DNA from 2 places in the Stutzerimonas tianxiuensis genome. Region 1 is predicted to be linked to the other one. Evidence: predicted binding sites of a transcription regulator. Region 1 holds the regulator's gene; the other holds the start of a gene.
The links. The regulator LexA, encoded in region 1, represses DNA repair genes until DNA is damaged. The targets are predictions, from matches to a motif close to CTGTNTNNNNANACAG.

Region 1 (3,404 bases):
ATTCCGGCACTCTGCCCCCAATGCAATCGCTCACCGTGAAGCATCCCCCAGGCGATCATGCTCAACTGCACAGCCCCGAACAGCAGCAGCGCGCCGGCGCCTGCGTCAAGGTTGAGGTAGGCATAGGAAAAGGAGGCTGCATAGGCGAAGAGTGCCAAGGCGCCTCGCCAGCTACCGGAGGTCGACGAAGATCGTCTTCTCAGGCACAGCAAAAGCCACAACACCACTGCTCCGGCAAATAAACGCAGTGCAGTAAAACTGGCCGGATCGATCTGGCTGTCGCGAAGTGCCGCGCGACAAAGCAGTGAGTTGCCAGCGAATGCAAGCATGGCCAGGGCCGTCAATAGCAAGGTTTTGATGGTCATCCAGCGGTCCGGTCCACGGTAGACCGCCATCCTAACGGCTGGCCGCGTTGCTGCGCATCTGCTTTCTGTCTGGGCGAGAGTGTCTGAAAATTCAGCAATGTGTCTCGGCAGCGAAACCCAAAAGCTGCCCGCAGGCCGGGTGGCTGTTACAATGCGCCGTTTGAACGGGAGCATGATCATGCCAACGTCTTTTCTGGAAATCGTCGAGCTACCCGACGGCAGCATTGTGCTGCGTCGCGCCGAGGACGAAGGCGTACTGGTCACGCTGGATTTTTCTGACGATGCCAAGGCGTTCCTGCAGGGGCAGCACGTCGAAATCGCCAAGGCAATGTTCAACATTGGCGTGCAAATGGCGGGGCGGGTGTCAGAGGGTGATTTCGAGCGGGAGGAAGAGGGCTCGCGGGTATTGCATTGAGAGGTGGAATGCTTGGACTGCTTTACGGCTGCGGGCGGGCTTCGGCACATCCTTATGCCGAATGGCTGGGACGTATCAGCTACCCAGACGTATGTTCAAACTTTGCGCATTACCCTGAGCGGCCGCCACCCGAAGTTTCAGCCGGGACGCCTTGTCGAGGCGTGGGAACCAGGTAATCACCGTGTGGCTGCAGCCTGACACCAATGCCTTGCACGCCAGCTCAAGCGCAGTCTGACTTTCACGCGCCTGCAGCAACAGGATACGGTCACGATTCAGGCCGTTTTCTCGCAGCCAATTCTGTGAAAGTGATACCGGTGGAGCAATCAGTGTGAGCCAGCGCGTATCAGCCGCCTCACTGAGCTCGCGCAGCATTGGAGCCAGCAACTGGCGGCAGTGATCCCCGCTACCGGTAAGGGTCATTTCGCTAAGGCAGTCATCCGCGGGCTGCGGGGCGCGCGCTACCTCGCCGAAGGGCGTCAGGCGATGCGCGATCAGCCCTTCGAACAAGGAAAGCTGCGGTGGTTTGCCTGCGGTGGGTTGGGGATGGTACTGCATGAACCTCTCCTTAGCGGCGTATTACGCCGACGCTCAAACCTTCGATAACAAGCTCTTGCTGCTCGAGATCAACTTCAATAGGCGCAAACTCGGGGTTTTCAGCGAGCAGCCAGACCTTGCTGCCTTCGCGCTTGAAACGCTTAACGGTTACTTCGTCCTCGATTCTGGCCACGACAATCTGTCCGTTACGCGCTTCACGCGTGGTATGGACCGCCAACAGATCACCATCGAAGATGCCGACATCCTTCATGCTCATACCGTGTACACGCAGCAGGTAATCAGCCTTCGGCTGAAAAAATGAAGGATTGATCTGGCAAGATTCTTCGACATGCTGCTGTGCGAGAATTGGCGCCCCGGCGGCCACCCGGCCGATTACTGGAAGTCCATTTTCCTCAGTAGCCGGTTCGAACCCTGGAATACGTATCCCGCGGGAGGCGCCGGGCGTCATCTCAATGGCTCCTTTGCGAGCCAAGGCCTTGAGGTGCTCCTCTGCGGCATTGGGCGACTTGAAACCCAGCTCTTGAGCGATCTCGGCACGCGTCGGCGGATAGCCGTTGTCCTCAAGGCAGCGCTTGATGAAGGCGAGAATTTCCGACTGGCGTGGGGTCAGCTTGATCATCAAAGGGCCTCTGTTCTTTTATACAGTGACTGGGATTATATACAGTGCTGGATGCTTGGCAATCGTTGTTTGAAGCAGCCGCAGGCTATCTTTGAATGCGCTTTGAACCGGTCGCCAGAGTTATTTGGCGCTATGTTGGTTGACTTGGGGTAGGTTGAAACGTAAGTTTCAAACAGATGTTTGTCGGGGGAGAAGCATGGCGCAGTCTGAAACAGTCGAGCGTATTCTGGATGCGGCGGAGCAGCTATTCGCTGAGAAGGGGTTCGCCGAGACGTCGCTGCGTCTGATCACCAGCAAAGCCGGCGTCAACCTGGCCGCGGTGAATTATCACTTCGGCTCGAAAAAAGCTCTTATTCAAGCGGTTTTCTCGCGTTTTCTGGGTCCGTTCTGCTTGAGCCTCGAACGTGAGCTCGACAGGCGTGAGGCCCAGTCCGACAGAAAAGAAAGTCTCGAGGAGTTGCTTGAGATTCTAGTTGAGCAGGCACTGGCGGTGACGCCACGCAGTGGCGACGATCTGTCCATTTTTATGCGCCTGCTGGGGCTTTCGTTCAGTCAGAGCCAGGGCCATCTGCGTCGTTACCTGGAAGACATGTACGGCAAGGTGTTCCGCCGCTATATGCATCGAGTCCACGAGGCCGCTCCGTCGATCCCACCCATTGAGTTGTTCTGGCGTGTGCACTTCATGCTTGGCGCTGCGGCATTCAGCATGTCCGGCATCAAGGCTCTACGGGCCATTGCCGAGAACGACTTTGGCGCCAGGACGTCAATCGAGCAGGTCATGCGCATGATGGTGCCGTTCCTCGCGGCCGGCATGCGGGCCGATTCCGGTGTGGCTGATCCTGGGCTGGCTCAGGCCCATCCGATTGCCCGGCGTAACGCGCTGGCTATGCCAGCTAAGGGCTAGGGTGCATCCTCGGGGCGCGATCAGCTAAGCTAGCCGCCCATGACTGACCTCGATTTTCTTCACGTCTCGATCGCTGACCAGATGCTTTACGGTTTTACCGGTTCCCGCCTGCGGCTCCGGTTGCCAGTTTCGACTGCGCTTAATGGGGCAGGCGAGCGTAATGGCTCTGGCTGTACGCCCCGGGGTCGCCACCGGGTGCGTGCGCGGATTGGTGAGGGCCTGCCTTTGGGCGCCGTGTTGCGTGGACGACGCTGGACCGGCGAGGTTTGGAATGCCGACATGCATGACCAGTTTCCTGGCCGTGACTGGATTCTGACCCGAATTCTCTGGCTAAGCGGCTGCGAGCCTGGCTATAACCGGATGGGCTCGGTGGATACCTTCCGTCGCTATATCTATCTGCATGGCACGCCTGACTCTGAGCCAATGGGCATACCGCGTTCGCATGGCTGTATCAGAATGCGCAATGCCGACCTGCTCGATCTGTTTCCTCGTGTGCCCGCTGGTTGTGCCGTGCACATCGGCGAAGCGGCATGTCCGGAATGGTCG
Region 2 (3,404 bases), on a different contig from region 1:
AACGCTGGATGCGGCCCGCGTTGCACGTGCCTGCAACCAGCACCATCGATGCTGACAACGTCCGGCAGTGGTTGAACGCCCATGTGGAAGGGCCTCTGCATGCCTACTGGCTGCACGGTCCTACCGAACGCGAACCTTACTGGAAGCTGGGTTGGGAGAAAGATGGTACTGGCGAACGCGGCCGTGCAGCTTTCGATCCCGCTACCGGAAAGCCCATGCCGGACACGCTGGGGGGTGAGTTCTTCTTCACCCTGCACTACAACCTTCAGGCGGGCACGATCGGCATGTACATCGTCGGCCTTGCCGGCATGTTCATGCTGGTCGCGTTGGTGTCCGGAATCATCGTTCACAGGCGGATTTTCAAGGACTTCTTCACCCTCCGGCCGCAGGCCAACGGCCAACGTGCCTGGCTCGATGCGCATAACCTGTTCGGGGTAATCGGCCTGCCCTTCCATCTGGTGCTGGCTTACACAGGTGTCGCCATTTTTGTCGCGACCTACATGCCGGCCGGCGCGATGGTGGCCTATGACGGAGATCCGCTGGCCTTTTTCGAGGAGGTCCAGGGCGGCTATCACCGCAACGAGATGGACAAACCCGCAGGTGAACTGACTTCCCTGAATGGTCTGATCAGCGAGGCCCGTCAGCGCTGGAACGGCGGCGAGCCAGGCTGGTTGATCGTCGAGCACCCGTTCGACGCCTCGGCAGTGGTCAGCATTCGTCGGCTTGACCCTTCACGTATCGGTTCACCACAGGACACCCTGAATTACGACGCCACCACTGGCGAAATGCTCCACCAGCAGCAGGCACCCACCAGCTACGAGGCCTATATGTGGATGGTCGGTTTGCACATGGCGCAATTCGGCGGGCAGATCGTTCGACTGTTCTACGGACTGATGGGACTGGCCGGCTGCGCAATGCTGATTGCCGGTTCAGCAGTCTGGTTGCGCAAGCGTGAAGCTCGGCAGATCACAGGGCTAAAGGTGGTTCGCGCACTCAACGGAGCGGTGTTTTTCGGATTTCCGATCGCTTCGCTCACCCTCCTCTGGGCCAACCGTCTGTTGCCGGACACCCTGCCTGAGCGGGCGGCAGTCGAAGGCTGGTGCTTCGCCTTGAGCTGGCTGGCAGTGGCAGCCTTCGCATGCATCAGGCCTGGCCAACCAGCACGGACCACCCGTCAATTGTTTGCGGTCCTGGCGATTCTCGCCCTTGGCCTGCCTGCGCTGAACGGTATCGTGGCTCCGCAAGGCAACCTTGTTGCGAGCCTGACGCGAGGTGACATGACGCTCTTCGGCATCGACCTGGTATTGCTGACCGTTGGGTTGGTGTGTGCCTGGCGGGCTGTTGCTCGCCCCGAGGCGCGACCGGCACGAGAGAGGCGCATGCAGGAGGTTTCACCATGACGCTACTCGCTTTTGCGTTGGCTTACGTGGGCATGCTTGCGCTGTGCCTGGCCATGCCCCGTCATCATCGGCAACTGTTCAGTCGGGCACCAAGCCCTCTTCTACAGCGAGGGCTGCGGCTGCTGGCAGGCGGACTGCTGATCGCCATCGTCATGCTTGATGTGGCAGCACTGGGGGTGTCGATAGGTCTGATCGTCTGCCTGGGTCAGTTGATGTGCGCCGGGCTGCTGGTAGGCCTGATGCTCGCCTGGCGTGAGCGCATGGCACTGCCAATGGGCGCTGCCCTCAGCGTGATAGGAGCCCTGAACGTTCTAGTGTGAGCTAGCGCATACCCCCTCAGTCGATGACGTTCATCACATCGACTTGACCCGCACTCAGACAAAGCAGAATACTGTATCCATATACAGTATTCTGGGTTTGCGGTTCATCATGTCCTCCGTTGTCTCCCTTGATCGGTTGCTCGATGCACGCCGCCTATGGCGCGGCCAGCCCAGCGTCGTCTCGACCAGTAACCAGCCAACCGGACATCCCACACTCGACGCCGCTCTGCCCGGCGGGGGGTGGCCGGATGCAGCACTGAGCGAGCTGCTGATCGCTACCACCGGGATTGGCGAGTTACGGCTGCTCTGGCCCACCCTGGCACGCCTGACCGCTGCTGGCGAACGGGTGGTACTGATCGCCCCGCCTCATCTGCCCTTCCCTCATGCCTGGCTCGCTGCCGGCGTCGATCTGCGCCAACTCAGCCTCGTTCAAGCGCAAGGACGTGATGCATTGTGGGCAGCGGAACAGTGTCTGCGTTCAGGGAGTTGTGGTGCTGTGTTGTGCTGGCCGCAGAAAGCGGATGATCGCGCCTTGCGTCGCCTGCAGGTGGCCGCCGAAACCGGACAGACGCTGGCCTTCGCCTACCGCTCTTTGCACGAAGCCGTGAATCCTTCTCCAGCGGCACTGCGCTTGGCAGTCGAAGCTCGGCCGGCTCAAGTGCGTGTACTCAAGTGCCGCGGCGGACTGGCGCCCGTCCAGCCGATTTCTGCCGTGGGATGGCAGTGATGATGCTCTGGGCTTGCATTCTGCTGCCGCAACTGGCCATGGACGGTGTGCTGCGTAGCCGTACCGATGCCGACGCGCCACTGGCACTACTGAGCGGTACGCCACAGCGCCGCGTGCTACAAGCAGTCAACCCAGCGGCACGATCACTAGGGCTAAAGGCAGGGCAATCGTTGATAGCCGCCCAAGCGCTGACCCGGGAATTCGAGACGGCCGAGTATGACCTGGCTTCGATCGAACGTTGGCAGCAATTCCTCGCCGCTTGGGCCTACGGCTTCAGTTCACAGGTCAGCCTGCACTACCCGCGCTGCCTGCTCATGGAAGTGCAGTCCAGTCTTGGCCTGTTCGGCCCCTGGCCTCGTCTGGAAGCACGCTTGCGCACGGAGCTGAGCGCGCTGGGCTTTGGGCATCGCATCACCCTGGCACCCAACCCGGCAGCTGCGCGGGTACTGGCCAACGTGCACGACGGCTTGGCGGTAACGGATACACCTGAGCTGCATCAGGTACTGGCTGACCTGCCTGTAGATCGCCTCGGCTTGCCACGTGATGTCTCGAATGCTCTGGCGCGAATGGGTCTGCGCACCTTCAAGCAACTGCTGGCACTGCCTCGAAACGGACTGGCGAAGCGTTTTCCGGCTGACGCGCTGAGACACCTCGATACCCTGCTGGAGCACCGCCCGCTGGGTCTGAGTTTCTATCGTCCGCCTGATCGATTCGCTGCGCGGATCGAGCTGAACTTCGAGGTCGAGTCGCATCAGGCGCTGCTGTTCCCGCTGCGCCGCCTGACCGCCGATCTCGCCGCCTATTTGGCAGGCCGCGACAGCGGGGTGCAACGCTTCACCTTGCACCTGGAGCACCGCAGCCTGCCCGAAAGCCTGTTACCGGTCGGTCTGCTCGGCACGGAGCGAGACCCGGCCATGCTGTTCGAGCTGACCCGCGGTCGCCTGGATCACCTGCAAC

Region 2: the regulator LexA is predicted to act here: its motif matches at 1,792-1,807, upstream of imuA (translesion DNA synthesis-associated protein ImuA).

Annotation. Positions count from the first base shown of each region.
Region 1 is NZ_JBPVWS010000008.1:195,896-199,299, reverse strand. Features, by position in the region: gene ACSSNI_RS12535 (DMT family transporter) at 1-365, opposite strand, end outside; gene ACSSNI_RS12530 (hypothetical protein) at 544-780, shown strand; gene sulA (SOS-induced cell division inhibitor SulA) at 856-1,335, opposite strand; gene lexA (transcriptional repressor LexA) at 1,346-1,954, opposite strand; gene ACSSNI_RS12515 (TetR/AcrR family transcriptional regulator) at 2,151-2,858, shown strand; gene ACSSNI_RS12510 (L,D-transpeptidase) at 2,898-3,404, shown strand, end outside.
Region 2 is NZ_JBPVWS010000003.1:39,348-42,751, reverse strand. Features, by position in the region: gene ACSSNI_RS05335 (PepSY-associated TM helix domain-containing protein) at 1-1,400, shown strand, start outside; gene ACSSNI_RS05330 (DUF3325 domain-containing protein) at 1,397-1,720, shown strand; gene imuA (translesion DNA synthesis-associated protein ImuA) at 1,830-2,447, shown strand; gene ACSSNI_RS05320 (Y-family DNA polymerase) at 2,450-3,404, shown strand, end outside.